3 regions of the Thioalkalivibrio nitratireducens DSM 14787 genome follow, and region 3 is predicted to be linked to each of the others. Evidence: predicted binding sites of a transcription regulator. Region 3 holds the regulator's gene; each other region holds the start of a gene.

What was found. The regulator sigma-54, encoded in region 3, starts transcription at its own class of promoters, with help from an activator protein. The targets are predictions, from matches to a motif close to TGGCANGNTNCNTGCTT.
Region 1: TVNIR_RS00245 (pilin) is a predicted target of sigma-54. The motif match lies at 8,142-8,158, and genes of this name have one in related genera.
Region 2: TVNIR_RS11415 (nitrate regulatory protein) is a predicted target of sigma-54. The motif match lies at 6,663-6,679, and genes of this name have one in related genera.

Annotation. Positions count from the first base shown of each region.
Region 1 covers NC_019902.2:31,319-41,622, forward strand. The annotation lists gene TVNIR_RS00215 (IS66 family transposase) at 1-85, shown strand, start outside; gene TVNIR_RS00220 (glycosyltransferase family 39 protein) at 289-1,398, shown strand; gene TVNIR_RS21175 (GtrA family protein) at 1,322-1,768, opposite strand; gene TVNIR_RS00225 (glycosyltransferase) at 1,761-2,705, opposite strand; gene TVNIR_RS00230 (glycosyltransferase) at 3,142-4,368, opposite strand; gene TVNIR_RS00235 (glycosyltransferase family 2 protein) at 4,358-5,248, opposite strand; gene TVNIR_RS00240 (hypothetical protein) at 5,689-7,575, opposite strand; gene TVNIR_RS00245 (pilin) at 7,652-8,086, opposite strand; gene TVNIR_RS00250 (Uma2 family endonuclease) at 8,826-9,386, shown strand; gene TVNIR_RS00255 (Uma2 family endonuclease) at 9,474-10,046, shown strand; gene TVNIR_RS18375 (antitoxin MazE family protein) at 10,149-10,304, shown strand, end outside.
Region 2 covers NC_019902.2:2,492,938-2,503,241, reverse strand. The annotation lists gene TVNIR_RS11455 (c-type cytochrome) at 1-836, opposite strand, end outside; gene TVNIR_RS11450 (lipocalin-like domain-containing protein) at 839-1,951, opposite strand; gene TVNIR_RS11445 (PA3496 family putative envelope integrity protein) at 2,391-2,582, opposite strand; gene msrP (protein-methionine-sulfoxide reductase catalytic subunit MsrP) at 2,840-3,775, shown strand; gene TVNIR_RS11435 (protein-methionine-sulfoxide reductase heme-binding subunit MsrQ) at 4,015-4,635, shown strand; gene TVNIR_RS11430 (hypothetical protein) at 4,683-5,291, shown strand; gene TVNIR_RS11425 (putative signal transducing protein) at 5,424-5,753, shown strand; gene TVNIR_RS11420 (NUDIX domain-containing protein) at 5,882-6,436, shown strand; gene TVNIR_RS11415 (nitrate regulatory protein) at 6,749-8,074, shown strand; gene TVNIR_RS11410 (CmpA/NrtA family ABC transporter substrate-binding protein) at 8,554-9,960, shown strand; gene ntrB (nitrate ABC transporter permease) at 9,989-10,304, shown strand, end outside.
Region 3 covers NC_019902.2:2,730,053-2,740,356, forward strand. The annotation lists gene lptC (LPS export ABC transporter periplasmic protein LptC) at 1-106, shown strand, start outside; gene lptA (lipopolysaccharide transport periplasmic protein LptA) at 103-618, shown strand; gene lptB (LPS export ABC transporter ATP-binding protein) at 627-1,397, shown strand; gene TVNIR_RS12495 (RNA polymerase factor sigma-54) at 1,563-2,981, shown strand; gene hpf (ribosome hibernation-promoting factor, HPF/YfiA family) at 3,016-3,345, shown strand; gene TVNIR_RS12505 (PTS sugar transporter subunit IIA) at 3,349-3,822, shown strand; gene hprK (HPr(Ser) kinase/phosphatase) at 3,812-4,771, shown strand; gene rapZ (RNase adapter RapZ) at 4,774-5,655, shown strand; gene TVNIR_RS12520 (PTS sugar transporter subunit IIA) at 5,660-6,085, shown strand; gene TVNIR_RS12525 (HPr family phosphocarrier protein) at 6,057-6,329, shown strand; gene TVNIR_RS12530 (hypothetical protein) at 6,387-7,511, shown strand; gene TVNIR_RS12535 (AEC family transporter) at 7,418-8,353, opposite strand; gene trxA (thioredoxin) at 8,399-8,782, opposite strand; gene TVNIR_RS12545 (LON peptidase substrate-binding domain-containing protein) at 8,835-9,419, opposite strand; gene TVNIR_RS12550 (flavin prenyltransferase UbiX) at 9,416-10,045, opposite strand; gene mpl (UDP-N-acetylmuramate:L-alanyl-gamma-D-glutamyl-meso-diaminopimelate ligase) at 10,032-10,304, opposite strand, start outside.

The DNA of each region.
Region 1 (10,304 bases), 1.3 Mb from region 3:
GCGGCACTGGGTGATCAGCCGTCGCATCAGCCAGGGCACCCGGACCGAGCAGGGTTCTTGGCCTTCGCGCTCCTCGTCAGCGTGATCGAAACCTGCCGCAAGCGCGGGGTCTCGCCCTGGCCCTACCTGGCTCAGGTGGTCCAGCAGCGGCGCAAAGGCGAGCCGGCCCCCGTTCTGCCTGAACCCGCCCCGGCACCATGACCTTTCGCCGCATGCGGTTGTAATACCAGCACTCAAGCCTGGGGGAGTGAACGCATACTTTTCCTGACCCTTTTCATCGGTGAGGAGATCACTGCCGATACCGTTCGGCGCATCCAACTGGCGCAGGTGTTCTTGGGGGTCCTTACGATCCTGCTGGTGTTCGATCTATCGCGGCGCTTTCTCCCAGCGCCGCTCGCCCTCGTCCCCGCGCTTCTCACCGCGTTGAGCCCCCATCTCGCTACATCGGGGATCTACCTCCTCACCGAGACGCTCTTCGCATTTCTGCTCGTGCTCACATTCTGGATCCTTGCCCGTGGCATCGATCATCCGAGGGCCGGCTGGCTCCTGTTGGCAGGCGCGGTGTTGGCGGCCGCGGCACTGACGCGTCCGGCGGTACTGTATTTCGTTGTCCCGCTGGCGTTACTGGTTGCAGTATGGCAACCCAATCGACTGCGTTTGGCTGTGGCACTGGTCCTTGGCTTTTTGCTCGTTTTCCTTCCCTGGACCGCTCGAAATCTGCATACCCTTAACGTAACGTCTGACAGCGCGCTCACCATAAATTTTTTGCATCACGGGCTATACCCCGACTTCCTTTATAACGACGACCCGCAGACCTTTGCGTACCCATATCGGTACGATCCCGAGTCCGATCGGATTTCTGAGAGTGTCGGGTCGGTGCTCCGTGAGATTGGCGACCGGTTTCAGGCAGAACCGGTCCGTTACGCACATTGGTATCTCGTCGGCAAACCCATGATGCTTTGGTCGTGGCATCTGACCGAGAGTATCGGCGGTCCCTTCGTGTATGAGGTTTCCAAGACACCCTATCTCACTCTCCCGCATTTCCGGGGGACCTATGCACTGATGCACATACTGCACTGGCCGCTGGTGCTGCTTGCGGCAGTGGCCAGTCTGTTGGTCTGGTTGCCTCGGGGCGTGCTGGCGCTAAGTAGCAGCACCCTGTGGGCCGGTCGTTCAATCGCCTTGCTGGTGATGTTTTTCTTGGCGATCCACATGGTCGGGGCACCGTTCCCGCGCTATTCGGTGCCGATGCGGCCATTTATCTATGCCCTTGCGCTTTTCCCGATCGGGTGGCTTTGGGAGCGCTGGGTAGGTGGTTGGCTCAGCGCAGCTTGGCGCCGGGCCTCGCTCCGAACACCAGCCATTTCGAGCCCGCAAAATTCAAGAGAAAACCAGTGAGGGAGCCCACCGCGACTGCAAGCACTGGCGCGTCCCGAAACGGCTGGCTCAAGTACACCAGTAGGGCGTAGACTGTGTAATTCACCGCGCCGCCTGCCGCGTTGACCGTGAGAAATCTCAGCCACTGACTGCCCAACTGTGTCGATGTGCTTACAAAAGTGAAGCGGCGGTTCAGAAACCAGGTGGTGGTCGCGGCTGCGAGGTAGGAGACGACCCTCGCCCTGTAAAGGTCCATGCCCCCAAGGTGAATCGCTGCCAGCAGGGCGAGGGCATCGACTCCGAAGCCCACGACGCCTACTAAACCGAACCGCAGCGCTTCCCCGGTCCACCGTCGCGTATGCTCGCGGGCTTGACGGACCCCGTTATTCATTCCTGCCGGGCGGCCCCAACACGGCGAGATAGAAGAGCCTTTTCATTTCCCTCCGCCCGAGAGTGACCGTATTCAGTATGAACCCACTGGTCAGGCTTACGAACGCGAGAAGCATCAGGCCGGTAGCGAGGATCGCAGTCGGGAATCGCGGGACCAGACCGGTTTCCATGAACTCGATCAGCACCGGGGTTGCCAGCCCGACAGACACCAGTGCCAAGAACGCGAACACCGCGGAGAAGAACGGAAGCGGTCTCTCATCGCGGACCAGAAGCGCGATAGTCGCCAGTATTCGTGCGCCGTCGCTCAGAGTACGCAGCTTGCTGGGCGAGTCGAACGGCCTGGCGCGATAGGGAGTGTCGATTTCATCGATAGGAAGGTGGAGTCCAAGCGCGTGAACCGTCAGTTCCGTCTCGATTTCAAATCCAGTCGATAGTGCTGGGAAGCTCTTGACGAAGCGGCGGGAGAACACCCGGTACCCTGAGAGCATATCGCTGACCCGGTGGCCGAATACCAAGCCAACAATGCGAGTTAAGATTGCGTTGCCCAATCGATGGCCCGTCCGATACGCGTCGGACTCGGTTTCGACCCGGGTGGCGGTAACCATGTCGAGTTGGTTGTCCAGCAGTAGATTGATGAGCAAGGGCGCACTGGCTGCGTTATAGGTGCCGTCACCATCGACCAAGACGTAGATGTCCGCTTCGACGTCGGCGAACATCCGTCGTACTACGTGTCCCTTTCCCTGCTGCACTTCGCGGCGGACGGTGGCGCCGGCATCGCGAGCCAGGGCCGCGCTGTCATCCGTAGAGTTGTTGTCGTAAACATACACCTCGGCACCCGGCAGGGATTCGCGGAACGTGTGTACTACCGAGGCGATCGATGCCGACTCGTTGTAGCAGGGAATAAGCACGGCGGTGCGGAGGGTCTGGCCGGATGTCATGCTCGCGGATCATCCATGACAGTGGGTGGGTTATGTAGCATGGGGGTGTTTCGAATAAGCCAGTTCGGTTCATTGCATTGCGGTGTCGAAGGGCAGGCCTCGGGTGAAGGTTGTATGCCGAAAGGCTGCGGTACGGTGTCGATGGTTACACATCTGGGCTGACGTGCGGCCCCGGTCGGTCACCAGCCGGTGGAACCGGCTGGTGACCTTGCCGGTACGTACAGCGCTCGGAATCTGTCTCGTCATCGCAACAGTTCCCCGACGGGTCGCCGCACGATGAGGCGCGCTTCCGACCGCCGGAGGGCTCAATCATAATGGCTTCGCCACGGCAACGAAGTATCGCGAAAAAGCTCGGACGCTCCCATGTCAACACTCGCCCCCCGTGATCTCCACCTGCGCCGTACCGTGTGATCATAACCCTTTCACGAGAGAGCTATTATTCTTGGCCCGACCCGAGAGAGCGATACAGCGCCGCGTACCGCCGCCGGGTGACGCTCCAGTCGAAGTTCTCCAGCGCGTAGGCGCGTCCGCGTTCGGCGATTGCGCGCATTCGTTCCGGTTGCTCGAGAGCCTCGCGGATCGCCGCGGCCAATGCCTGCGGGTCACTCGGGGGCACCAGAATCCCCGTTTCGCCATGCCGAATCACGTCCCGGACCGCCGGGAGATCGGAGGCGATCACCGCGCAACCGCAGCCCATTGCCTCAACCATTACCAGGCCGAAGCCCTCCTGGTCGCCGTCTGCGGCCTCTACGAAAGGAAACACCGCGATCGCCGCGCGCTGATAGTGTTGTGCGAGGGACTTGTGGGGTACCGGTCCACTGAAGTGCACCGAACCGTGAAGTCGGAGGACGCGGGCCCTTTCCGCCAGCGCGTCCGCCAGAGGTCCGTGACCGACGATCTCGGCCGTGAATGGAACCGAGGCTCCCGCTAGCTCGTGGAGAGCGTCCAACAGATGTTCCAGCCCCTTTTTCGGGACCAGTCTTCCGACGAACACCAGCCGCCAGGCGTTCCGGTCGGCCGCGTCCCTCGTTGGAACGAACCGGTGCCGCAGATCCGTGCCCATGGGAATCACTTCGGCGACGGCTCCCGGCTCGATTTCCCGCACTCTCACGGCCATCGCCCGACTCACGACGCTGATCCCGTCACAACGGCGCAGGATCGCGCGTTTCAGGCGTGTGAGCACCGGGCCGCGCAGCCCGAACAGGTCGCCGCCGTGGCTTGTGCAGAGGATGGGAACCCGGCGGTTTGCGATCACGCGGGCCACGATCGCCGCGAGGCCCTGCGGAATCAGCCAGTGGGCGTGGATCAGGTCGACCCGAGGTTCGCGGCGCAGACGGCGGATCGTGGTCCACACCAGTGAGGCGAAAAAGAACGGCAACTGCCCGAGGCGCAGAGGGTTCTCGCGCAGTCGCCAGGCCATGCCGCCCTGATACGCGACCGATTGCCAGCGCGGCCACCAGTAGCGGAAGCGTGTCACGGGAACGCCATGCATCCGTTCGGTCCTCGCCGCGCCGGGCGCATGCGGGGCGATCAGCTCGATGTCGAAATCGGCATTGAGCTCGCGCGCCAGGTCGAGGACGAAGCCAGGTTCCGCATCACCTGCCCAACGCGGAAGAGTCGAGCTGAGCACAAATACACGCGGCCGCCGTCCTTCAACGGCCATCGGTCCTCCCGCTTGTCCCCCGATACATCAACTGCGTGATCTGCTCCGAGACCAGTCCGATCAGGAAGATGGTCAGCCCTGCGGAGATCATGAACACCGAACCAAGGGTGAGCCGGCCGGTGCTGAGGTAGGTGTTCAGGTAGTGGCCGACGCCGATGAACCCATGGAGCGCCGCGATCGGCACGAAGATCTTGAGCGGCGAATACAGCGTGCCCACCTTGAAGATGATCAGCAGGAAGCGGATGCCGTCGCGGATCGGGCGCAGGTGGCTCATGCCTACACGCTTGCCGGCGTGGATCGGCACGTAGCTCACCAGATAGCCCGCACGGAAGAAGGCCATGGTCACCGTGGTCGGGTAGGAGAAGCCGTTCGGGAACAGGTACAGGAACTCCCGGAACTTGTCCGCGCGCACGGCGCGGAAACCGGAGGTGAGGTCCTCGATGCGCTGCCCGACGATCAGGCTGGCGAAACGGTTGTAAAAGCTGTTGGCCAGTCCGCGGCCGAGGCTCGCCTGCGAGCCGGCCTGCCGGGCGCCGACCGCCATGTCATAGCCTTCCTCCAGCCGCGCGATCAGGCGCGCGATGTCGGCCGGATCGTGCTGGCCGTCCGCGTCCATGAACACGAGGATCTCGCCCGTCGCCGCCCGGGCGCCGCTCTTGACGGCGGCGCCGTTGCCCATGCTGTAGGGGTGGCGAACGACGCGGGCACCGCCATCTTTGGCGACTTCAGCGGTGGCATCGTCCGACCCGTCGTCGACGACGATGACTTCTGCATCCGGATGCGATTTCCGGATTCCCCCGACGAGCGTGCGCAGCGAAGCCGCCTCGTTTTTGGCGGGCAGGATAATCGATACGCGTGGCGGGTCAGCTCGGTTTGCCATCGAGATCCTCGTCAGCCCGTTTGGCACCCCTGCGCCAGTCCGGGGCGTGCGCGAGCCGGGCAACGATGGGCCCGCTCGGGTTCATGGGTCGGCTCGCCCGCTATGATCGCATCGATCGGGTTCCCGCGGTGCCCTTGTGTCGTTGCTGTCATCGGAACCGGCCCTCCGTCCAATGTGCCGCTCTGTTATCTCGTTCCGGACACAGCGATGAACCGCGTGACTTGGAACGCTCCCGCTTGCGCGATATCGAGTAGCTTCGGTGCCTCCTCGGCGCGCCCATCTGCTGCAGGAACTGGCGAGATCGACTCGCAATTTCCTCTAGGGCATTGGATGCGTACCGGCCTTCCAAGGCGGTGGCAGTAGTGTGGGTCCATCGCATGTTACCAGGCGAGACCCCATGTATGACCCCATGTACCCGTACTGGTCCCTGTGTACAGTATCTATTCCAAGCTGATATCCTCCGCAATTCGCGCAATGTGCTGTTCGATTTCCATGTTCCGGATCCAGCGCCGAATCGGGTGGCTCGGGACATCCCCTTGAGCCTTAACGAGGAACTCCAGTGCCTCCTCCGAGCGGCCGTCGGCTGCAAGAAGTGCCGAGTAGAACTTCGCGTGATTTACGTGGCGGCTCAGCGCGTACATTCTCCCGACATGTTCAATCGCAGCCGATGTGTTCCCTTGTGCTTGTGCGATGAGTGCCTTGGAATTATAAACCTGGGTTTTGATTGGGATGCTTGACTGATAAGCGGGGTTGGTCAGCACAGCCTCGGCAAGCATCGAGAGGTCCTCGTGCGAGATCGCATCGCACTGGCCCCTGGCTACCATGGCTGTAAGGCCGACTAGTACGCTGCCTATCCCGTTGTTGTGCTTCCCACCCCGTATTTCGTTCGCCGCTTGTTCGGCCTCTTTGGCCGCCATCTCTTGACGCGGTTCTTCAAATACGCAGGTGAACAGGCGTTGCATTGCAAGTGAGCCGCTACCATCGGTCGGAGCGCCAAACTCCAGAACCCGATTCGCGGTATACGGGTCCCCAATGCGAAAATACTGATTTGCCAAAAACTGGTGTGCGCGCTGGGATTCGGGGTGTTGCCTTAGCCAGATTTCTCCAGCGACCAGGGGCTGGCCCCACAGGCTGGTCGTCGATGTTAGCACGATGGAAAATGCCAGCACATAGGCAACCGCACCGGCGCCGATCAACTTGGGCTTGAAACGCATGGCAAGAATGACGGCCGCTGCGACCGCGAAATATAGCCCAAATGCGGGAACGTAGTTGCGATGTGCGTAGTAGAGCTCAAGGTTGATGATGGTGGACTCGAGAGCGTGCCCGACGAGAAAGAATGCGACACCAAACAGTAGCCAGGGGCCCGCGTGGCGTAATTTCATCGCGCTGGCGACTACCGCGATCCATGCGGCAGTCGCGGCGAGAACACTGGGATTCGTCCAGATCGAAGGTGTCGTCCGGTCATCGCTGAATGGGGTGACGCTAGCGGTGTTCGGGATCAAGAGGTTTCGTACATAGTCCCATAAGATCGTCGGTTGGCTCCAGGCTCGCTCGATGGGCGCGATTTCTCGAACGCTCGAGAGCGTAAATATGCCCGGGATTCGCAGCGCCAAGTAGGTGGCAACGAGTGCGGTCGGTAGTGCAAGAAAAATCCATAGAAACAAGCGCAGGCTCGCAGCCTTGATTGGCAAATAGTGGCGAAGCAGAGTGATTTCAATCACCAGTGCGAGCGCGGGGACGAGTGCGCCGTTTTCTTTTGAAAGGGTCGCCAGAATGGTGCCGATGACGAGGCCGAGTGTCATCAGCCAGAATCCGGCGCGTGGTCGGGTTTGCAAAAGCATTCGTCCCCAGACATAGGCCGCCAAGCCAGCAAACGCGAAAAATCCCGCCAATACGCTCATCCGCTGGATGAGCATTAGGGTGGTGCTGGCAAGGAAGGGGCTGAGGACCCAAAGACTGCATGTAAGAAGCGCAACCCAGAAGGGCCTTGGGAATTGGATCGCCCGTGCGAGTCCCAAGGCAAGAGCGAATACCATGGCTCCGGTGCCGATGTGTAACAGTGCATTTGTTTGCAGCAAGGGTGCCAGATGATCAGGCCAGTGGTCCTTTTGCAACGCAAAGGAAGCAAGGGCTATTGGTCGACCGAGCGGACCCGCTTTTCCTTCGAACACGAACCGAAGTAATTCAAGGTTTGAGTCCGCTTGGAGCAGGGGATCAAGATTCGCTCGATCGTCAAAGTGCAAGGTGCCGCTGAAGCCCGGGCTGTATGCGATCCAGGTAATCGCTAGCAGCGCGGAGATAAGGGCGGAAACAATAAGTGGCCGCACCAGAACAAGCCCTCAAAAAAGAAGCCCAGCAGATGCTGGGCTTGGGTCTCGCCAAGAGACAAATGTGGCGTAGATGTCAATTACGGCAGGTTGCCGGGAGGTACTTCTGGGCAATGGCGGTGGAGCCGCATTCCCAAACGACCTGGCCGGCACCCGTCGTATAGCCAGTAGGCCTCAGAAAGAGGATGGAGTCATCCGCAATGCCGCCTCCGACTTCGTTGGATACCAGGACTTCGATCTGTTGGTTCTGCCATCGGACCGCGTTCACGAAGTTGGACTCCTGTGCCTCGACGGAGTAACCGTCGGTCGGGAGGTCGGAAAAGGTTGAGACATACTCGGCAATCGTGGTCCGAGCCGAGGATGCGGCGGTGATGGCTTCGGACATCTTTGCTCGCACGGTGTAGTCCTGATACGCCGGCAGCGCGATCGCGGCCAGGATGCCGATGATGGCCACAACGATCATCAGTTCGATGAGCGTGAAGCCCTGTTGGGTATGGCGTGCGTGTTTCATGGCTCTTCTCCCTTGGTGGGGCGTGTGGTCAAGGGTCATTCCCTCGACATAGGACGAGCATATTTCGTACCAGCATGGTTTGCCAGGGTTTTGGCCGTTTTTCGGGGTTTCCGGGCGGCTTCGCGGACCAGTTTGGGCCAGAAAGTGACAAAGGCTGTCACTCGGGGTGCGGGAGGTGTGCCTGTGAGGCGTCCGATATATATATCTGGAGATCTGGGCGCGGCAGCCGCAGGCCAGACGCAAGGGGATCGGCCTGAGCTTGTGCTCGCGGGCGAACGGCGCCGTGGGTGCCGATGGAAACAGCGTTGGTGCCCCGGCTCGAGGTCCCGAGCCTGCCGTTGGAGCGGCCGCGTTGTGCCTTGGGTGTGCTGCTGGCGGGGCGGATTCGCGGAACTGGGATCGATCCAGTCGGGCAGGGAGGTCCGGGTGGTCTATAGCCGTGGATGGTGTGGGCGAGTCCTGGCTTCTGATATTGCCTCGCTACCGCGCCGATGGATCGATCCGCGCGCTCCGGGCAGTGCGTGGTTGCGCTGCCGATCGCGGTCCGGTCCAGGATGCCCACCATGCTTGCCGGGCTGTTTCGGGCGCCCAGCCTCACCGGCCCTTCGGCAGGCCGCTTCAGGTATCGCGGCCGCCGTGCCATGATGAGCGTTCGGGTCCTCGAGCGTGGTCCTGGGCTCTAGGTACGTGTCGCCGCGCCCGGGCGGTCGCTACCGCCATGGAGGAAATGAGCATGAGCATGGCCGCCATTCAAACCGACCACGTTTCGGTAGAGGACTACCTCGCCGGCGAGCGAGACGGCGAGGTCCGGCACGAATACGTCGCGGGCCAGGCCTACGCGATGACTGGTGCGAGCCGCCGGCACGCGCTGGTCGTCGGCGCCCTGTTCGTTGCCTTGCGGCCGGGCGCAAGGCAGCGAAACTGCCAGTTGTTCACCAACGACATGAAGGTCTACGTCCACCACGCCGGCGACGACGCGTTCTACTACCCGGACCTTGTCCTCACCTGCGAAGCGGACGACCGGGAGGACTACTACCTGAAGCACCCGTGCCTGATCGTCGAAGTGCTGTCCGAGGGTACCGAGCGCATCGACCGCCGCGAGAAGCTCCTCGCCTACACTGCCGGGCTGCCCAGCCTGCGCGAGTACCTGCTGGTCGCCGAGCACCGCCGGCAGGTGGAGGTCTACCGTCGCAGGGAAAGCGACTGGGTGCACGAAACCTACACCGAGGGCAGCTCCCGGCTCGACTCTCTCGAGCAGGATCTCCCCCTCGAGAATATCTACGAAGACGTTGACGCTTGATGGGTTGGCAGGAGCATCTTCAACCGGGGCGGTTGCGGTAGACTCGTTTCCGGCCGATCGACGTCGAGGGTAGCGATGAACCTGCCAATGCAGATTTCACCGCTGAGCGCAGACGAATACCTCGAAGGTGAGCAGCGAAGCGACATACGTCACGAGTATGTGGCAGGCGAGGTCCATGCGATGGCCGGGGCGGGCGAGCGGCATAATCGCATCAGCCTGAACATCGCGTTTCATTTGCGCTCAGCCACCCGCGGTACACGCTGCGGTGCATTCATGAGCGACATGAAGGTCCGTGTCGCCGCCGCGGACGCGTTCTATTACCCCGATGCACTACTGACCTGCGACGCAGGTGACGACGCGCAGCTGTACAAGGTGGCGCCCTGCCTGATCGCGGAGGTCCTCTCGCCAGCCACCGAGGTCATCGACCGCCGTGAAAAGCTGATTGCCTACCGTACGCTGGAGGCTTTGCGCTACTACCTGCTGGCCGCACAGGATGCTCGGCGGGTTGAGCTCTACGAGCGGCAGGACGACGGCAGCTGGGTGCACACGATCTACGAGGGCGATGGCGACCTCGAATTCCGCTGCGGCGGATTGACGATCCGTTTCTCGCTGGCGGAGGTCTACGAGGATGTCGTGTTCGCGCAGGGGAATGGGGGTTGATCCGTCATTGCGGGCGGCTGGCCGGCAGGGTTTGCACCGTCTTGACCCGTACTGCGATCGGTGTACGCTACATGTAACCATGGCGGGGAAGCGATGATGCCCATGTCAGTGAATGAACGTGTACAAAAGCGGCGCGCCCTGCTGCGAGCGTCCGGTTTACGGCCTCTGCAGATTTGGGTGCCGGATACGCGGCAGCCGGGCTTCGTGGAGGAATGCCGGCGTCAATCGATGGTCGTCGCCCGGACGGATCTCGGCGAT
Region 2 (10,304 bases), 240 kb from region 3:
AGGCTGGCGATGAACGCCCGCACGTCGGCAAACCACCGGTCGATCTCGCGTGCCTCCTCCAGGTCGTCGGTGCAGACCAGCGACTTCATCATCATGAAGCGAACGTGGTCGCCGCGGCCCGCGCCGTGGTGGAACATCGCATGTTTATGCTGCATGCGCCACCAAGGGGGAACCTTGGTTGGCAGCGGTTCCCGTGGGGGCGGCGCGAGCCGCGGCTCGTCATTCCAGGCGAGGGTATCCGGGTCCCGGTGCGCGATCAGTGCCATGGTGAGGTTGGGAGCCGGATTCACGCCTACGGTGTTGGTAATCATGTAGGGCGCAATCGCGCCGACTCGGTCGGCCCATTTCGCCCAGGCTGCCGCGGCCGGCCCATCGTCGACAAAGGCGCCGAAGGCTTCGGCCCAAACCGCGGGGTCGCTGGTGAAGTCGAGGAACGCATTGCCCAGCCCGACCACCAGCTCGCCCTCGAAGTCGGCCGCGTGGCAGGTTAGGCAGTTGCTCACTACCAGTTCGACCCCGTCCGCATTGACCGTGGCGTTGAACGCATGGGGCAGCTCCGCGTTAAGGCCCTCGCGTCCTGGAAGGGAATGGCCCGGCTCTGTCGGCGCCGGGCTGGCCTGGAAGGCTTCGACCGGGATGCCGCAACTGACGTAGCCGCGATTGACCAGCGTGTGATAGCCGGCATCGGGATCGCCGGGGCGTTGCGCGCTCGCCGGAATCGGCCCCGGCTCGGCGATCGTCACGGCGGGCGGTTTCGGTGCGTCGCTGCCGCAGGCGAGGACCGCGAAGGAAGCGAGGCCCAGGAATACGAGTATTTTCCAGTCGGTCGTGTTCACAGTCAGTATCCGCCGAGCTCCAGCCAGCCCCAGCCCTGTACCGGCTGACCGCCGCTCGTTCCATCGGTCTGCAGCAGGCCGCTCCAGCCTGGCAGCAGCAAGTCGGGCGGCGGCCTCGGCTGAGCGGCCTCGGCCTGCAGGGCCAGGGCCGCCGCGGGGGACTCCAGTGTCCAACGAAGCGGATGGTCGTACAAGCTGGGGCCCGTAGGCGCCAACGCTTCACGCGGCAGCAGCGCCGGTTCATTCCCAGACGACAGCCACAGGCACTGGCCGAGCGGAATCCCGCCTGCTCCCCGGCGGCGCAGTTGCAGACAGCGCAGGGCTGAACCGTCTGCCAGTTCCAGCCAGAGCCGATTCAGGGTCAACTGCCCCTGCGCAAGCGGAAGGCGGCGGCCCCAGAAGTGCTCTACCAGCGCCTGGCCTTCGACAGCATGCTGGTCTGCGTCACGCTTGATGTAGCCTTCGGCCTGCCATCCGGACCACCAGTATCCGTGGCTGCCGGGCTGGTCGGTGCCGAGTCCGGGAATGCCGGCAATCGGAACGGCGTCGTGTGGTGGTGGCCACAGCGTGAGTTGAAGCTGCGTGCCGCCAGCATTGGCACGCAGGCGAAAGCATCGGCAGTCCAAGTCGTGCTCCGCCGCCCAGTCTTCCACCCAGACGCGCAGTTCGTCGGACCCAGCGAGGCCCAGTGCGCCTCGGCCGACGCGTTCGTCGGCATGCGCCCACGACGCGCTTGGCTCCTCCAGAACGAGGCTTGCCCAGTACATCTGGTGTGCGGCCCAGGCGGATTCTCGCGCCGGTGGGTCCGGTGCCAATGCGAGCCGGTAAAACGCCAGCCGGAAGCCGAGGCTGTTGTCAGCGATCCCGTTCAGACGGCCGGCGAAGAACCAATACTCGCCAAACTGCTCGGGATGGTCGCCGTGATCTTCCGGGAAACGGTGGGTCCACTTGGCCGGTGGATCGGGAAACCGGTCAGCAGCCTCGGACAAGCCCGCCCAGGGCGAGGGTTCGGCCGCATTGGGTACCGCGGTCGGTCCTCGCGATTGCATCCATGCCAAGGCCGCCAATGCGGTCAGTGCGAGGACGACCGTCCCGGCTGTCAACCAGATTCGCACGCGGATCGACTCCTGCAAGAACGGGTTCGAAAACCGGGAATTCCCGCCGATCGGTTCTAGGGGAAGAAGAATACGTCAGGGCGCCGATTGGACACACGGCCCTCCAATAGCCAGGCCCATGCAAGGTGGACCCGCATGCCGGCCACGGGGTTCAGTGTCCAAACGGGAACCAGCCCGTTCGGCGGGCAAGGCGACAATCAGAAAACGGATGCCGGCTAAGCCCAATACGAGGAGGGCTCAGGCCGTCGTTCCACGTCAGGGAAGCTTTCCGGGACGCGCCGCGACCGCGCTTTCGGTGGCGGTCTCGGTGCCCCTTCCTCGTGCACCTTCGGCCATGGCCTGAGGTGCCGCCAAGCCCGCGTCGACCGCCAGCGCCGCAACGCGGGTCCTTGCAGGTGGTCTGATGCGCGGCGCCGAGTGGGCCGGCGCCGCGCGGGGGTCACCAGTCCAGGTCGTCCAGCGCACCGCCCTCGTCGAGGTCGTCGCGTAGGCGGCTGCGCAGTGCCCGCTGTTCGAGCAGGCGTTCGAGCGAGCGCCGTGCAGCCAAGGGATTCGTCTGGGGGCGCTGCATCGCTCCGATGTCCACGGTGTCGTCGTCGTATTCCAGGTTCAGGTCGTCGTTCAGGCTCATCGTTCGATTCTCTCGTAAAGTTGAATTTCTCCCCTTTATAAGGATTCGCTGATAAAGATCAACCAGAAAAAACTTATCCCGGATCAACCTGGTTTATTGTCCATTTCCCATGTGTGGGAAGACTGCGTGCGCGGCCGAACTCCGTTACAGGGGTGCGTGTCTCAGGGATGCCGGAGTACGGGCCCGAACCAGCGAGTGCCGTTCCTCCTCCGGGGCTGTACCCTTTACCATCGGCCATGCACGCGAGGAACCCGCCCATGCTGATCCGCACCCGTCGTCGATCCGAGGCCAATCCCAGCGAGATCACACCCAGGGAGGTCTATCAGCGCAGACGCGATTTCCTCCGTGGCGGCCTCGCCCTCGGCGCCGGGCTCGTTCTGCCTGCGGCGGGGCAGGGGAGCGCGGCGCTCGAGTACACGCCCGGATCGTTCTCGACCGACGAGAAACCCACTCCGTACGAGGACGTAACGACCTACAACAACTTCTTCGAACTGGGTACGGGCAAGGCGGACCCGGCGCGCAACGCGCATCTTCTGACGACCGAACCCTGGACAGTCGTGGTCGACGGGGCGTGTTCCAACCCTGGGCGTTACGCGCTCGAAGATTTCCTGCGGCCCTGGGAGCTGGAGGAGCGGATTTATCGCCTGCGCTGCGTCGAGGGCTGGTCGATGGTGATCCCCTGGGTTGGTTTCGAACTGAACCGGGTGCTGAGGAAGGCCGAACCCGACGGCTCGGCGCGCTACGTCGCGTTCGAGTCCGTGCTGGATCCTGACAACCTGCCCGGGCAGCGGCGCCCGGTATTGGAGTGGCCGTATACCGAGGGACTCCGGCTGGACGAGGCAAAGCATCCGCTGACCCTGCTCGCGGTGGGCCTGTACGGCGATGCGCTGCCGAACCAGAACGGTGCACCGCTGCGACTGGTAGTGCCGTGGAAATACGGCTTCAAGAGCATCAAGTCGATCGTTCGTATCCGCTTCACCGAGGTCGAGCCGACGACCGCGTGGAACCTGGCACAGCCGAACGAGTACGGTTTCTACAGCAACGTGAACCCCGATGTCCCGCATCCGCGGTGGTCGCAGCGCACCGAGCGCCGGATCGGCGAATTGCGCCGGCGCCGGACGCTGATGTTCAACGGCTACGGGGACGAGGTCGCGCATCTCTACGAGGGGATGGACCTGAAACGGTATTTCTAGGGGAAACGTGAATCATGGTTCTGGTCATTGCGAGCGAAGCGCTCCACTCCATATGGAACAGGCGAAATCCACTCCTTGTGGATCGCGCCTTGTGGATCGCTATGTCCCGCCGCGCTGCGCTCGCGGCCGCAGGCCGCCCGTGGCGATGACACCGAACCCCGAGCTTTCCTGAGGGACCCGTGGGTTCGTCGTTCCGTGGGACGCACGACCGGGCGCGGTCCGGCCGGCGATCGGCCGTAGTGCCACCGTTCGTGTGGTGGCTGGCACTGTCGGCCGGCCTGCTGCCAGGCGCGTGGCTTGCCGCCCGGATCGGCGGTGCTTTCGGCGGGCTGGGCGTCAATCCGATCGAACGGCTCCTCGCGGATACGGGCACCGTGGCGATGATCGTGCTGCTGGTGGCGCTGGCGGTGACCCCGCTGCGGCGGCTGACTGGGTGGGCCGCGATCGGCCGGCTGCGGCGCATGCTGGGGCTGCTGGCGTTCGCGTACGCCAGCACGCACTTCGTGGTCTGGTTCGGGGTTGACCTGTTCTTCGACCTGCTGCTGATCCTGGATGACCTGACCACGCGGCCGTATGCGATGGCGGGATTCGGTGCCTGGCTGATCCTGCTGCTGCTCGCGCTGACCTCGACCCGGCGCGCGGTGGCACTGTTGGGACGCAACTGGGTCCGCCTGCACCGGGCGGTGTATCTGGCCGGGGTACTTGCGGTCGTGCACATCGTCTGGCTGACCCGCGCCGATTACCGTGACGCCATGCTGTACACGCTGGTCCTCGGACTTCTGCTCAGCCTTCGGGTCGTCTGGGCACTGAACCAACGCCGCAGAGCCCGCGGAGAACCCGCGCGAAATGGGGTCGTATGATCGGCAGGGCTATACTCGCGGGCATGCATTCTGTGTCGGAGCCGTTCTTGCCCAGCTTCATCCTGCAGTTCCTGCTACCGGCGCCTGATCGCCCGCAACGTACGCCGGTCGCGATCCGCGCCGAGGGTGAATTGCCCGAGTATGCCCAGATCTGGATCTGGGACATGCTCTATGCCCGGCAGCTGTACGCGATGGCCGAGGGTCCGCTTGCTGCGGAATTGCGCGAGACGCTGGAGATCTGGGCTGTGAACATGTCCAGCAAGGTTTTCCAGCCGCGCGATCACGTGCGTTCCAAGGGGCACCTGCAGTTGTCGGACGATCTGGAATGGGTCGTTGATGCAGACGCGGAGCAGGTCGCCCAGAGCGTTCGGGTCGAGGTCGAGGGTAGGGGCGGCGCCGGCGATCTGCCGCGGATTCGCGTGAGCCCGGATATCCTGCCCAACGAAACCCGTTTCTGGCTGGTTCTGGCGCTGGCACAGTATTTCATCGACGAGAACGACCTGTTCGCGCGCGAGCTGCCGATCCACGTGCTGGCGTTCCGCAAGTACCACGCCGACATCCATCGGCCGGACACGCCGGAAGCCGCCGAGGAGGCACCGTTCTACGCGATCCAGAAGGCGCTGGAATATTTCCAAAGCGCGGGTCATGCCCGCTGAGGAGCGAAAGGTGTACGAACGCTGTATTCGCCGCGGGGGCCGGGTCCTGCACGTGTCGCCGGTGAGCCGTTGCACCGCCCGATCGGTACTGCTGGTGCGGTGTGCGCCCACCGGCTGGGGCCGGGTCGCGTCATGAAGACCGTGTACACCGCCGCCGACCCGATCATGGCCGGGTTCATCGAAGGTGTATTGCAGAACGCCGGCATCCAGGCCCACGTGTTGCAGGCCGGGCTCTACGGCGCGGCAGGCGAGATCCCTCCGAACGAATGCTGGGCCCGGGTCGTGGTCGTGCACGAGGAACAGGCCGAGCAGGCGCGTGCGGTGATCAAGGAATACCTGGAAGCCGAGGCGGATCCTACTGCCTGCGACTGGACCTGTCCGCGCTGCAAGGAAAGGAGCGAGGCCCAGTTCACCCAGTGCTGGAACTGCGGCTACGAGCGCGAAACCCCGCCGGGTCGCTAGCGCCTTACCCCCTTCCCAACCCTCTCTCCCTGGAACGGCGGAGGGGCGTGTTTTCCGAGCCAACTTCAGGCCTTTATCCGCCACCACATGGGTGCCATCATGCCGCGGAACCCGACCGGAGGGACCCTATGCGCAACCCCGAAGACGATCACCTGTACGAGGCGACCCTCTCCTCGGAGACCGTGTTCGACGGCGTAGTGATCAAGCTTTTCCGCGACCGCATTCGCCTGCCCGACGGGAGCGAAGGAATACGCGAATACATCCGGCACCCGGGTGCGGTGCTGATTGTCGCCCAACTCCCGGACACCCGCCTGCTGTTCGTTCGCCAGTTCCGCTATGCCCTGGGGCGTTCCGTGCTCGAACTGCCCGCGGGGCGCATCGATCCCGGTGAGGCGCCTGGCGACTGCGCTCGCCGCGAGTTGCTGGAAGAGACCGGCTACGAAGCCCGGGACTGGCGGCCGCTCGGGTCGATTCACACCTGCGTCGGCTACTCCGACGAGCGGATCGACGTGTACTTGGCCCGCGAGCTGACCGAGGTCGGCGCCGAGCCCGACGACGGCGAGTTTCTGGAGATTCTCAGCCTGACTCCGGACGCCGCCGAACAGGCGGCCCGGGACGGGCGCGTCACCGACGCCAAGACACTTTCCGCGCTGTTCCTGGCGCTGCCGCACCTACGCGGCTGACCGACCGGAGACGGGCCACTACGCGCGGCCCTCGACGCTGCTCGGCGGTAGGCACCCGGAACGGGCGGAAGAGACCGCAGGCCGTCACCCGCCGTTCCCACGCCAGGGTTGCCGCGAGCGTTGCAGTGCTGCCAACGCTGGTTGGCGAGGGTGGGGGGCGGACCGTGCCGGCCTTCGTCACCCCGTTGTGAGTCCGCTGGGCGTGGTGGCTCCGAGGCGACTTTCCCGGTACGGATCGTGCATCCCGCTGGACGATGGGTCCGGATCGGTGCGCGGCATCGGTCGCGCAGCCGGGCTGGGGGGACACGCGGAATGGACACGGCGGAACGCAGCGCACTGGAGTTTCTGGTTGCGGCGCGGCGCTGCGAGGTGGCGGCGCTGGAGCAGCTCGCGCAGGCGGTGCAACTGGTCGCGGTCGTTCGCGCGCTGATGCACAGCCTGCAGCGCGAACGTGGGGCGTCGAACCTGTACCTCGGGTCATCTGGCCGTCGGTACGGCGAACGGCTCCAGCAGTACCGCGAAGATTCGGAACGGGCCCAGGCCAGTTTTCTGGAGCACCTGTCGACCTGGTTGAATCCGGGATCCCGCGGGTTGCAGTGTAGCCGCCTGCTCGGTGGCATCGCGCTGGCGGTGGACGGGCTTTCGCGGCTCCCCGAGTTGCGTGCTGCGATCCTGCGGCAGGATGTCGACGCGCCCGAGGTGATCGAGCGGTTCACCGAACTGCTCGGCCACCTTCTGGGGGTGGTGTTCGAGGCGGCCGACACGGCCGTGGATCCGGAGGTGTCCCGAGCACTCGTTGCGTTGTTCAACCTGATGCAGGGGAAAGAACTTTCGGGCCAGGAGCGCGCGATCGGCGTGGCAGGGTTCAGCCGCGGCTGGGGCGACGAGACGCTGCGCCAATCGCTGGTGCACCGCATCGATGCCCAGGAGCGCTGCTTCCGGATCTTCACCGAGTTCTGCGACGAGGATTCGCTGCGTCTCTGGCAGGAGTGCCAGACCGTGCCCCACACGGCCGAACTGGAACGGCTGCGCCGGATCGCCTGTACCGGCAGCCGGGATGGACTGCTAGAAGGATCGCTGGACCTCGCCGAACTCTGGTTCGCCCAGGCGACCCATCGCATCGACGCGTTGTGGGGGGTAGAGGAGCAACTGGAGGCCCATTTGCGCGGCCTCTGCGAGCGCCGGCTTTTGGAAGTGCGCGCGGTTCTGGAGGATGCAACCGCGTTGACGGGCGGTGGGGAAGCCGATTCCCGCGGGCGGGAACAGCCATCGGCGGTGATCCTCGGCAGGCCGCTGCCGGTCACTGGCGAGGCGGGTGCGGCACGGTTGATCGAGCTGGAACGCCAGCGGCTGGAGGGCAACGGTGGCCTGCTGCAGACCTCGTTGATGGACCTGGTGCATGTCCAGTCGCGGCAGTTGCACGCGATCGCGGACGAGCTGACCGCAGCGCGCGAGGCGCTGGCCGAGCGCAAGCTGATCGAGCGGGCGAAGTCTCTGCTGATGAAGCACCGCAACCTGTCCGAGGAGCAGGCCTACCGTCTGCTGCGCCAGACGGCGATGAACCAGAACCGGAGGCTTGCCGAGGTCGCGGAAGCGACCGTGGCCATGGCCGATGTGCTGGCCTCCCCGGTCACGTAGACCAGCCCCCCAGCCGAACCGGCGGTGGCCGAATCCCCTTGGCCCGATGGTTCACACGCGACACCCCATTGGCGAGAGGGCTCGCTTCCTAAAGGTAGACATCCCCGCGCCTGCAAACGCGGCGGGGGCGCACCACAGGCGGGCACGGTGAAGGTAATGGCACCAGCCTAGTGCGGTGACTGCCATGTCCCGGCGGTGCGGCGCCTGCGGTGCCGCACTTCGTGTTCGACCGGCGTTACCGCGATTTCTGGCGCCAAGTCGTTGAAGGAACAATGAGCACCGTATGGCAACGGATTGTGTCGGCACGGCCGTGACCGAGTTGGCACGGTGTCTGCTTGGCTTATCGCGAGCAGGACCAACGGCGGTCCTTCGCTTTGGATTCGGACAAAGGCGTCCACCCGCAGGTTGCGTTCTTCGCGGCCTGCACGGTGCGACGCCTTTTTGTTGCGCAGGTTTTCCAACAGACAAGGGGGCAGTTCATGAACGATCAGAAGCAGCCGGGCAATCCTTCACGGCGTCGATTCCTCGGTGCGCTCGCCGCTGGTGCGGGCGCGATTACGTTGGGTACGCACCCGGACTTCTTCCGCGCCGCGGCCTGGGCGGGGGGTGCCGAAGGCCTGGAACGAACGAAGCTCAGCCTGGGGTTCATCCCGCTGACCGATTGTGCACCGCTGGTGATGGCCTACGAGAAGGGGTACTTCAGGAAATACGGCCTCGACGTGACGGTGGCGAAGGAGGCCTCCTGGGCCAATATCCGCGACAAGGTCTCCGTCGGAGAACTGGATGGCGGGCACATGTTGGCGGGCATGCCGATCGCGGCCAGTCTCGGCGTGGGCGCGACGCGCAGGCCGACCGTCACCGCGTTCAGCATGGACCTGAACGGCAATGCCATCACGGTCTCGAACGACCTGTACGACCGGATGCTGGAGGCCGACCCGGAGGCGATGGCCGAGCGCCCGATGACCGCCCGCGCGCTGAAGAAGGTGATCGACGCCGACAAGGCCGCGGGACGCGAGCCGATGACCTTCGCGATGGTGTTCCCGGTGTCGACTCACAACTACGAGCTGCGCTACTGGATGGCCGCCGCCGGCATCGACCCGGACCAGGACATCCGGCTGATCGTGATCCCGCCGCCGCAGATGGTCGCGAACCTGCGCGCGCGCAACATCGATGGCTACTGCGTCGGCGAGCCCTGGAACGAGCGCGCGGTGGACGCCGGGATCGGGCGGGTAGTGATCACCAACTACGAGATCTGGAACAACAATCCCGAGAAGGTGCTGGGGTTCAACCAGGACTGGGTGGAACGGTACCCGACCACCCACAAGGCGCTGCTGATGGCGCTGATCGAGACCAACCGCTGGATGGATGATCCGGCCAACCGCATGGAGGTGGTCGAGACGATCTCGCAGAGGCGCTGGGTGAATGCCCCGGTGGACGTGGTGAAGATGTCGATGACCGGCACCTTCAAGTACGCGCCCGACGAGGAACCGCGCCAGCTCCCGGACTTCAACGTCTTCTACCGCTATGCCGCCACCTTCCCCTGGCGCTCCCACGCCGAGTGGTTCCTGACCCAGATGATCCGCTGGGGCCAGGTCGAGACGCCGATCGACATCCGTGCCGAGGCGGCCCGCGTGTACCGCACCGACCTCTACCGCGAGGCGGCGCGGGCGCTGGGCATCGCGTATCCGACCGTGGACCACAAGACCGAGGGCGACCGTGCCGAGCCCTGGATGCTCGAGGCCGCGAGCGCGCCGATTGCGATGGGCCCGGACCGGTTCTTCGACGGCAACCGCTTCGACCCGACCGATCTGCTCGCGTACATCGACGGCTTCGCAGTGCACAACCGCAAGGTCGCGATGGCCGATCTCGCCGCGATGAACGCCTGAACCGGACCCGGATACTGGAGGAACACCCATGAGCCTCTCTCTTACCACCATTCCGGCCGCCGGATCCCCGCGGCCCGATGCCGTTCCGCGTCGGGACACGGTTTCGCCGGGCCCCGCGATTGCTGGGCCCGCTCGCGAGGAACCGGCCCGGCCTGCCGATGCCGCCGTGGGGCGGCCGCAGGAACGGATCGCGGTGGACCGGCGTTTCGAGACGATGGTCGAGAAACTGCGACCGCTGACCCTCGCGATCCTGCTGCCGACGATCACCTTCCTGATCGTGCTCGGCGCCTGGCTGTTCGTGCACCAGGAAATCGCCCCCGACTTCCCGTCGCCGGCCGCGACCT
Region 3 (10,304 bases):
GACCGGCATCGGGATGCACGCCGACGTGGCGGCCGACCTCATCGAACTGCGAAGCGAGGTCGAAACGGTCTATGCTCCGGAAAACCCACGGGACATGCGACGATGAACGAGACCCGCCCTGCCCCCCAGTCACCTGTCGGTGCCGCGACCGCCTTGCTGGGCCTGGCGCTGTTTGCCGCTCCGGCGATCCTGGCCGCCCAGACTCTGGAAGAACTGCCGGTCCATATCAGTGCCGACCGCGCGGAGATGGATGACCGGCGCGGCGTCGGAACCTACAGCGGCAGCGTCGAGGTCACCCGGGGCAACCTCACGCTGCATGCCGACCGCATCGTGATCCACGCCCCGGAACGGCGCCCGGTACGAATGGAAGCCGAGGGTAACCCGGTCCGGGCCGAATCGCCCGACCCCGCCGGGCAGCCGCGCGTGGCCACCGCCGACCGGATGGAATACACCTTCGACGACCAGATCCTGGTGCTGTTGCAGGATGCGCGGGTGCAGACCGCAACCGAAGATGCCAGCGGTGAGCGCATCACCTACGACCTCGCACAGGACATCATCGGGATCGAGGGCAGCGAAACGCGGAGGGTACACATCACGATCCTCCCGCGCCCGGAATGAGTTTGGCGATGGGGGCCGCTGGGCCAGAAACCCCCTGTCCGGCGAGCGCTGCCGACGCCTGCCTGACTGGAACCGGCCTGACCAAGCGTTACGGCAAGCGGACGGTCCTGTCCCAGGTGGACGTCCACCTGCGTCACGGCGAGGTGGTCGGGCTGCTGGGGCCGAACGGTGCCGGCAAGACGACCTGCTTCTATATCCTGGTCGGCCTGATCCAGCCGGATGCCGGCCGGATCGAACTGGCCAAGCGCGACGTGACCCGGGCCCCGGTACACCTGCGCGCCCGGCTGGGTCTCGGCTACCTGCCCCAGGAGGCGTCGATCTTCCGGCGGCTGACGGTGTGGCAGAACCTGCAGGCCGTGCTGGAACTGCGCCGCGACCTGGATGCGGCCGGCCGGCGCGAGACCGGCGATGCGCTGATCGAGGAATTCCAGCTCGAAACGGTCCGCGACAGCCCCGGTATCGCGCTGTCGGGCGGCGAGCGCCGACGCGCCGAAATTGCCAGGGCGCTGGCCGGCAACCCGCAGTTCGTCTGCCTCGACGAGCCGTTCGCCGGCGTGGATCCGATCTCCGTGGTCGAGATCCAGGACGTGATCGGACATCTGAAACAGCGCGGCATCGGGGTGCTGATCTCGGATCACAACGTGCGCGAGACGCTGGGAATCTGCGACCGCGCCTACATCCTAAGCGAGGGACGGCTGCTCAGCGAGGGCACCCCCGCGGAACTGCTCGCCGACCACCGGGTACGTACCGTCTACCTGGGCGAACACTTCCGCCTGTAGCAGTCCCGGGGCGTCTACGCCAGCAGGATTCCCGGCCTGCGACTGGCGCGCCGGATCTGCGCAAGACCAGCCGCGAACCCGCCCTGGCTGCAGGAGACTGCAAAAGCGCGTGCACAGGCAGTACCATGAAGCCATGAACACCAATGCCCCCTGTAGTGCCGCCGCATGTTGAAGTCATCCCTGAACCTCCAGCTGGGTCAGACGCTGACCATGACGCCCCAGCTGCAACAGGCGATCCGGCTGCTGCAACTGTCGACGCTGGAACTGCAACTGGAGGTGCAACAGGCGCTGGAGAGCAATCCGATGCTGGAGCTTGCAGAGGATGCCAACACGAGCGACGGCACGCCGGAGACCGAGACCGGCCCCGAGACCGAGGCATCCGCGCCGGACCAGCCCGGAGACGGTGAGTCCTGGGACACCACCGACTACGGCAGCAGCACCGGACAGCGGAGCGAATCGGACGACCGGGATCCGTTCGAGAACCAGGCGGGGGCGGGTGGCGGCCTGCACGAACACCTGCTGTGGCAGCTGCACCTGAGCCCGTTGAACGATGCCGACCGCAGGATCGGCGCGGCGCTGATCGACAGCATCAACGCCGACGGCTACCTCGAGACCGACCTGGACAGCCTGCAGGACACGCTGGGCGGCGAAACCGAAGTCGGCATCGACGAAATCGAGGCCGTACTGCACTGGATCCAGCAATGCGACCCGGTCGGCGTAGGCGCACGCAACCTGCGCGAGTGCCTGTCCATCCAGTTGCGCAGCCTCCCTCCGGCGACGCCCGAGCGCGACGCCGCGCTGAGGGTGGTCGCAGATGGGATGGACCACTTGGCACGGCACGATTTCAAGGGCTTGCAACGCGCACTCGGCCTGAGCGAAGCAGAACTGGCCCGGTCCTTGGAACTGATCCGCACGCTGAACCCCCGGCCCGGCAGCCAGATCAGCAACCAGCCCCCGGAATACGTGACTCCGGACGTCTACGTGCGCCGGGACGGCACCGGCTGGCGCGTGGACCTGAACCCCGAGATCGCGCCACGGATCCGCATCAACAGCCTGTACGCCGGCATGGTGCGTCGGGTCAGCGACGCCCGCGACAGCGCCTTCATGCGTAACCAGTTGCAGGAGGCGCGCTGGTTTCTGAAAAGCCTACACAGCCGCAATGAAACGCTGCTGCGGGTCGCGCGTGCGATCGTCGAGCGCCAGACCGGATTCCTGGAACAGGGCGAGGTGGCGATGCAGCCGCTGATCCTGCGCGATATCGCTGAGGCACTGGGGATGCATGAGTCGACGATCTCCCGGGTCACCACACAGAAGTACATGCATACCCCGCGCGGCGTGTTCGAGTTCAAGTATTTCTTCTCGAGCCACGTGGGCACCCGCGACGGCGGCGAATGCTCCGCGACCGCGATCCGTGCGATGATCCGCCAATTGATCAGCGAAGAACCTCCCGATCGCCCAATGAGCGATTCCAGACTCGCCCAGGTCCTGTCGGACCGGGGCATCAACGTGGCCCGGCGTACCGTGGCCAAGTACCGCGAGGCAATGAACCTGCCGCCATCGAGCGAACGACGGCAGCTCGTCTAGCGCTCGCGTTCCCACCCATGAAAGGAGTGTGAGTATGCAAATCAACCTGACCGGTCATCACGTCGACATCACGAGCGCCCTGCGTGACTATGTCGAGGACAAGTTCCAGCGCCTCGAGCGCCACTTCGATCAGGTGATCGATATCCATGTCGTGCTCACGGTGGAGAAGAACCACAACAAGGCCGAGGCGAACCTGCAGGTCAGCGGCAACCAGATCCACGCCGACACCACGCATGACGACATGTACGCGGCGATCGATGGCCTGATCGACAAGACGGACCGGCAGCTGATCAAGCACAAGGAGAAAATGAAGGACCACCACCGCGCCGAAGGCGCGATGCGCAACCGACAGCAAACCGCCTGAGCCATGCGGCTCGCCGACCTCCTCACGCTGGAACGCGTCCAGATCGAGCCGACGGTTTCGAGCAAGAAGCGGGCGCTGGAGACCTTGGGCGAACTGCTGGCCGGGGGGGCCGACGAGTCGGCCGCCGGGCCGCCCACTCACCTCGTGTTCGATGCTCTATCGGCGAGGGAACGGCTGGGCTCCACCGGCCTCGGCCATGGGGTGGCGATCCCCCATGGCCGGATGGCTGAACTCGACGCGCCCCGGGTCGCGATCCTACGGGTCGATCAGGGCGTGGATTTTGACGCACTCGATCACGAACCCGTCGACATCCTGATCGCGCTGGTTGTCCCGGAAGCGTCCACCGGCGACCACCTGGAACTGCTGGCCCAGCTTGCGCGGGCACTGTCCCGGCCCGACAACATCGCCGCAATGCGCCGCGCGGTCGACCCACCGGGACTGCAGCAGGCCGCCACCGCTGCGTTCCATGATGCCTGACAAGCTCACCCTGGCCGACCTGGTCGCGACCCTCGGGCCACGGATGGGGCTGACCTACGTGCACGGGCAGAAGGTCGCGGCAGATCGCATCCTGCCCGGCACGACCGACAGCGACCTGCCGCTGGCTGGCCACCTGAACCTGATCCGGCCCAACCGGATCCAGGTGATCGGCGACCGCGAGGCCGCCTACATCGAGAGCCTCGGGCCCACCGAGCACGAGAAGCTGATCCATGACCTCGCGGCCACCGGCACCGCCGCGGTCATCTTCGCCGAGGGAACCTGTCCGTTCGAACAACTGCCCGCGCACTGTCCGCACCCGCTGCCAGTGATCCTGTGCACGAGTTCAAGCAGTCACGAGGTGATTGCGCTGCTGCGTTACTTCCTGCAACAGCGCCTGGCCCACACCGCGGTGCGCCACGGCGTGTTCATGGAGATCCTGGGAGCCGGGGTGCTGATCTCCGGGGATTCCAGCGTAGGCAAGAGCGAGGTCGCGCTGGAACTGGTCAGCCGCGGGCACCGCCTGATCGCCGACGATGCGCCTGAGTTCGCCCGCATCGCCCCCGACATCATCCGGGGCACCTGCCCTCCCCTGTTGCGGGATCTGCTCGAGGTCCGCGGGCTGGGAGTGCTGAACATCCGCGCGATGTACGGCGACTCGGCGATCAAGCGCGGCAAGTACCTGCGCCTGATCATCGACCTGCGCGATCGTGACCGCCCCCCGCCGGTGCCCGACGACCGCCTGACTGGCTGCCGCGGCGAGATCGAGATCCTGGGCCTGCGGATTCCGCTGGTCAGCCTCCCGGTCGCGCCCGGGCGCAACATCGCGGTGATGATCGAGGCCGCGGTACGCGCTCACCTGTTGCACCTGCAAGGCTACGTCGCGGGCGACGACCTGCGCACCCGGCAGCGGCTGCAGATGCAGAGCGCGCGATCGGAGCAGGCGCCATGAACATGCGCCTGTTGCTCGTCAGTGGACTCTCGGGCTCCGGCAAGACCGTCGCGCTGAACACGCTCGAGGACGCTGGCTTCTTCTGCGTCGACAACCTGCCCCTGGCATTGCTGGACGCATTGATCCAGGAGCTGCGTGACAGCACCCACCGCAACGAAGGCTGCATTGCCGTGGGCGTGGACGTGCGCAGCGGGCTACACGCCCTGGGCGCTCTGGCCGCGACCCTCGCCCGCTTGCGCGCCAACGACGTGCAGGTCGAGGTCGTTTTCCTGCAGTCCTCGGACGAGGTGCTGCTGCGCCGCTATCATCATACCCGCCGGCGGCACCCGCTGGCACGCAAGGGCCTGCCGCTGGTCGAGGCGATCGCGATGGAGCGGAACTGGCTGGGGCACATCGCGGCCCTGGCGGACGTAACGATCGACAGCAGCCGGATGTCCATGCACGACCTCGCCCGGACCGTGCGCAACCGGCTCGCTGCCAAGCGCCAGAAGCGGCTGTCGCTGCTGTTTCAGTCCTTCGGCTTCAAGAACGGATCGCCGGTGGATTCCGATTTCGTGTTCGACGTGCGCTGCCTGCCGAATCCCTACTACGAGCCGGGCCTGCGCGAGTACACCGGGCTCGAGGCTCCGGTGGCCGGGTTTCTGCAGACGCACGCGGAGGTCGCCGCGATGTTCGACAGCATCCACTCGCACCTGCAGCAATGGCTTCCACATTTCCTGGAAGATCACCGAAACTACCTGACGGTGTCGATCGGGTGTACCGGCGGCCGGCATCGGTCGGTCTATCTGGTCGACCGACTGGCCAAGGCGTGGCAAAGCGCCGACAATGTCACGGTGAGTACCCGCCACCGGGAACTCGATACCCCCCTCACGGACGCGGAGTAACACGATGGCCGTCGGCCTGATGTTGATCACGCACCAGCACCTCGGAGACACCCTGCTGCAGACGGCACGCAGCATGCTCGGAGAGTTGCCCCGGGCCTGCGAGGCGCTCGCGATGTCCCAGAACGACGACCCGGACACGATCGAGGAACGCGCCCGTGCGCGCCTGCGCAGCCTCGATCACGGCGACGGAGTGCTGATCCTGACCGACATGTTCGGCTCGACCCCCGCGAACATCGCCGGCCGGCTCGCCCGCGAACCCAAGCGGCGGGTGATCGCGGGCGTGAACCTGCCGATGCTGGTGCGGGTACTCAACTACCGCAGCCTGCCGCTGACCGAGCTGGTGAACAAGGCGATCAGCGGAGGCCACGACGGCATCCTACTCTGCGACCAGGAATGCTCCGATGCCGCAGCGCGCGGTTCCCATCGTTAACCGTCTGGGCATGCACGCGCGCGCCGCGGCGAAGTTCGTTGGCCTCGCCAGCCGCTACGACGCCGACGTGTTCGTGTCCCGCAATGGCCGCGAGGTGAATGGCAAGAGCATCATGGGAGTGATGATGCTGGCGGCCGCGCAGGGCAGCGAGATCGAAATCCGCACCGGCGGCGCGTCCGACGCAGAGGAAGCCCTGGATGCGCTCAGCGAACTCGTCGCCAACCGTTTCGGCGAGGAGAGCTAGCCGCGCTCGCGGCCCCGCCGTTCCCGTCCCATGACCCGAGCAGACCGGAGGTCCGGCGTGAAGAAGCGCTTCGCCGCTATGACAATCCGTCCGCGAACGCTGTCGGGTATCGTCGCGTTATGCCTCGCACTGGTGTTGGCACCGACGGCGGTGGCGCAGGTGCTCGAACGCCCGGCTGCCGGAACGGCCCCCGTCCGCGCCGTGATCGACGATTTCGATGCTGGGGTAAACCACTGGTGGCCACCGGCGCACAGCGGCAACCTCGCCGGAGTGCTGCGCGACGCCGAGGGCCGGCCCGCGGCCTGGCGTGATTACGACCGCTCGCAGGAGAATCCGCGCAGCGGCCGCAGCGGGGCACTACGCCTGTCCTTCCAGTGGGATCCGGCGATTCGGTTCACGGAACCGGCCCCGGGCGGCGCGGCCAGCCATCTGGTGCGGCTGCACCTGCCGCCGGAGACGGCCGACACCCCGGCCCGCCGCTTCGGACCCGGCCAGGCCCTCGAGATACTCGTGCACGGCGACGGCTCGGGCAACCGCTTTCGCTTCGTGGTACGCGACGGCAGGAACCAGCTCGAGGGCTCGCCCTGGATCACGGTGCACTGGACCGGCTGGCGCAGGATCATCTGGGATCTCGACCGCGGGCCGGTGATCGGCTGGGTCAACGGCGACGGGGTACTCGACGGCCGGAGTTTCCACTTCGACAGCATCCTGGTCACCCGTGACGAGGCCGGCACCAGTCGCGGCGGTACGCTGTACTTCGACGACCTGCGCGTGATCGCCCCCGGCGACGGCGTCTCAGGCGCCGAGGCGGCGGCACCGTCGCCGGCCCGGGAAGTCACCGGGGAGGCCGGGCAGACCCCCGGGTTGCCCGAAGGACGGGAACTGCGGGACATTCCCTGGCCCGGCGCAGCGCTGGAGCCGCGGGATCTTCCCCCGCCCGACGAAGTCCGGGGTGCTGCTGATTCGACCCCTCACGGGGATACCCCGGTACTGCCCCAGCGATGGCGACGGGGGCGCATCGGGTCGGGGCGGCCGCGGCGGCCACCATGCCGCCGGCATCGCCGCCCCAAGGGGCGGACGCATGCCGCCTACTGCAGCGCAGGCAGCAGCTGCAGCAGCGCGTACCACAGCGGCAGGGTGACGAGCGACAGCGCGGTGGTCAGGGTGACGGCGGCCGCATAGAGCCCGGTATCGAGGCCGAACCGGTCGCAGAACACGATGCCCAGCACCATCGCCGGCATCGCCGCCTCGAGCACCGTGCCAATCCCCGGGACGCCCTGCAGGCCCAGCGCCAGGGCCAGGCCGAGCGCCACCAGCGGCGCCGCCAGCAACTGAACCACCGCGACCACGGCCAGCGCCCGACCAGCGCGCGCCCGAAAACGATCGAACATCAGCGCTAGCCCGAGCGAGAACAGCATCAGGGGGGTCACCGCATGGCCGAGGAAACCGAGCCAGCCATCGAGCCATCCGGGCATCGGAACCCCGCCGACGTTGAACACCACCGCCACGAACGCGGCCCAGATCGAGGGCACAGCAAATAGCCCGCGGAGCGGACCGGTCACCGGTTCGTCATGGGTTCCGAAGTGGCGCGCGATCAGCACACCGACGGTCAGCAGCAGGGGCAGTGCACCGAACAGGTCGTACTGGATCGCAACCGCCCTGCCGGCATCGCCGAACAGGCGGTCCAGGATCGGCAGGCCGAGATAGACGGCATTCGGCCAAGCGGCCGCGAGCATCATCGCACCGAGCGTCGCCCGGCCCGGGGCACAGAGCCGGCAGGCGAGTGCGGTCAGCGCGAGCGCGGCGATCACCGTCAGGCCCGCGACTGCGGCAATCTTCAGTGAAACGAGTCCGAGTGGCGCGGTCCAGAGCACCTTCAGAACCAGCGCGGGAAGCAGCAGGTAGTAGACCAGCGTGGTGAGAACACGCCGGGTCTCGTCCGCCCGGAGGCCTCCCGGCCGCAGGCGGCCCCAGGCAACCCCACAGGCGATCAGCGCCCCCATCTGCGTCATCACGCCGAGCATGATGATGGGGACGCGTTCTTGCGCCTGCCGGTGAGCTACCGGGCGTCAGGCACCCCCGTTGCCGGCTGCCTGCTGCTGCCGCCGGATGTCCTCGTGCACCTGCGCCATGTCCAGTTCCCGTGCCTTGCCCAGCACGTCCTCGAGCTGGCTCGCGCTGAGCATGCCGGGCTGCGAGAAGATGATCACCTGTTCGCGGAAGATCATCAGTGTCGGGATCGAGCGGATCTGAAACGCGGCGGCGAGCGCCTGCTGCTCCTCGGTATTGACCTTGGCGAATACCACGTCCTGATAGTTTTCCGAGGCCGCCTCGAAGATCGGGGCGAACGACCGGCAGGGGGCACACCACGGCGCCCAGAAATCGACGATGACGATGTCGTTCCCGGTCACGGTGGATTCGAAGTTTTCCTGAGTGAGTTCCTGGACGGCCATGCGAAGCTCCTGTTGAAGTTAGTGCGGACGATACCAGCAGACACCGGCGATGTCAGGGATCCGGTGTCCTGAGCATGGCTGCGCGCAGCCGCCGCAGGCGCTCCAGCGGGTCGTCTTCTTCCAGCAGCGACTGCTTGATGTCCAGCTCCAGCGGCAACAGCTCGATCAGGCGTCCGGCCACCCACGCCGAATCCTGCAACCGGCGTTCGAGATGGGACCAGGGCGTTCCGAGCTGATCGAGCAGGCGCTCCAGCAGACCGGCCAGCGACGCGTATTCGAGCGGAAGGTCCAGTGCCGGCCACTCCGGCACCGATTCGGTGTCGCCGAGGATCAGCCCGTCGGGTCGTTGCCGGTGGCCCAGGATCCGCACCCGCTCGCGACCGCACGCCAGGATGCCGAGCAGCCCGTCCGGCCGCTGTTCCCAGTCGATGATCTCGGCCCGGGTGCCCAGGGCCGCGAACTCCGCGGCCGGAGATGTCTCGCTGCCCTGCCCGATCCTGACCACCACGAAGCCGTCACCACCGCCGCGCATGCATTCCCGCACCATGTCGATGTAACGCGTCTCGAAGATCCGGAGCGGCAGCAGGCCATCCGGGAACAGCACGGTATTGAGCGGAAACACGGGCAGGGTCTTCATGTGTCCTCCCCGGCCGGGGTCGGGCCACCCCAGCGCGGTACGAGATCGTGCGCGACGTCCAGATGATCCAGGATCCGGGCCACCATGAAGTCCACGAGGTCGCCCAGCGTCTGCGGGCGATGGTAAAAGGCGGGATTGGCGGGCATGATCACCGCACCCATGCGCGCCAGCTGCAGCATGTTGCGCAGATGCACCTCGGAAAAGGGCGTTTCCCGCACGACCAAAACGAGTGGCCGCCGTTCCTTCAGCACCACGTCGGCGGCCCGCTCGATCAGGCTGCGCGACGCGCCAGTCGCCACCGCCGAAAGCGTCGCGGTGGAACACGGGCAGATGACCATTGCCCGCGGTACGGCCGAGCCGCTGGCCACCGGGGCCGTCCACTGTTCCGGACCGTAACAGCGGATCTGCCCTTCCGAGGCGCCGAAACGGTCCGCGAAGAAGCGCGCAATCTCCGCCGGCCGCCCCGGTACGGACAGGTCGGTCTCCAGACCCAGCACCACCTGCGCAGGCCGCGACAGCATCAGGTGGATAGCCGCTCCCGACTGCACCAGGCACTCCAGCAGGCGGATCCCGTACTGGGCACCCGACGCTCCGGTCAGGGCCAGCGCGAGGTCATCGGCCGCCATCCCATTTCTCCCGCAGGCGCTGGAGCAGGGCGTCGTGGAACCCGCCGAAACCCCCGTTGCTCATGATCACCACTGAATCACCCGGGCGGGCCGCAGCCGCCACCGCCGCCACGAGTTCCGGAACCTGTGCACCGATGGTCAGGCGATCGCCCAGCTCGCTGCGAAGCCCCTGCGGCGACCAGTCGAGCGTACCCGGCCACAGCAGGTACACTCCATCGGCCTGCGCCAGCGACGCCCCCAGCGTATCCGCGTGCACGCC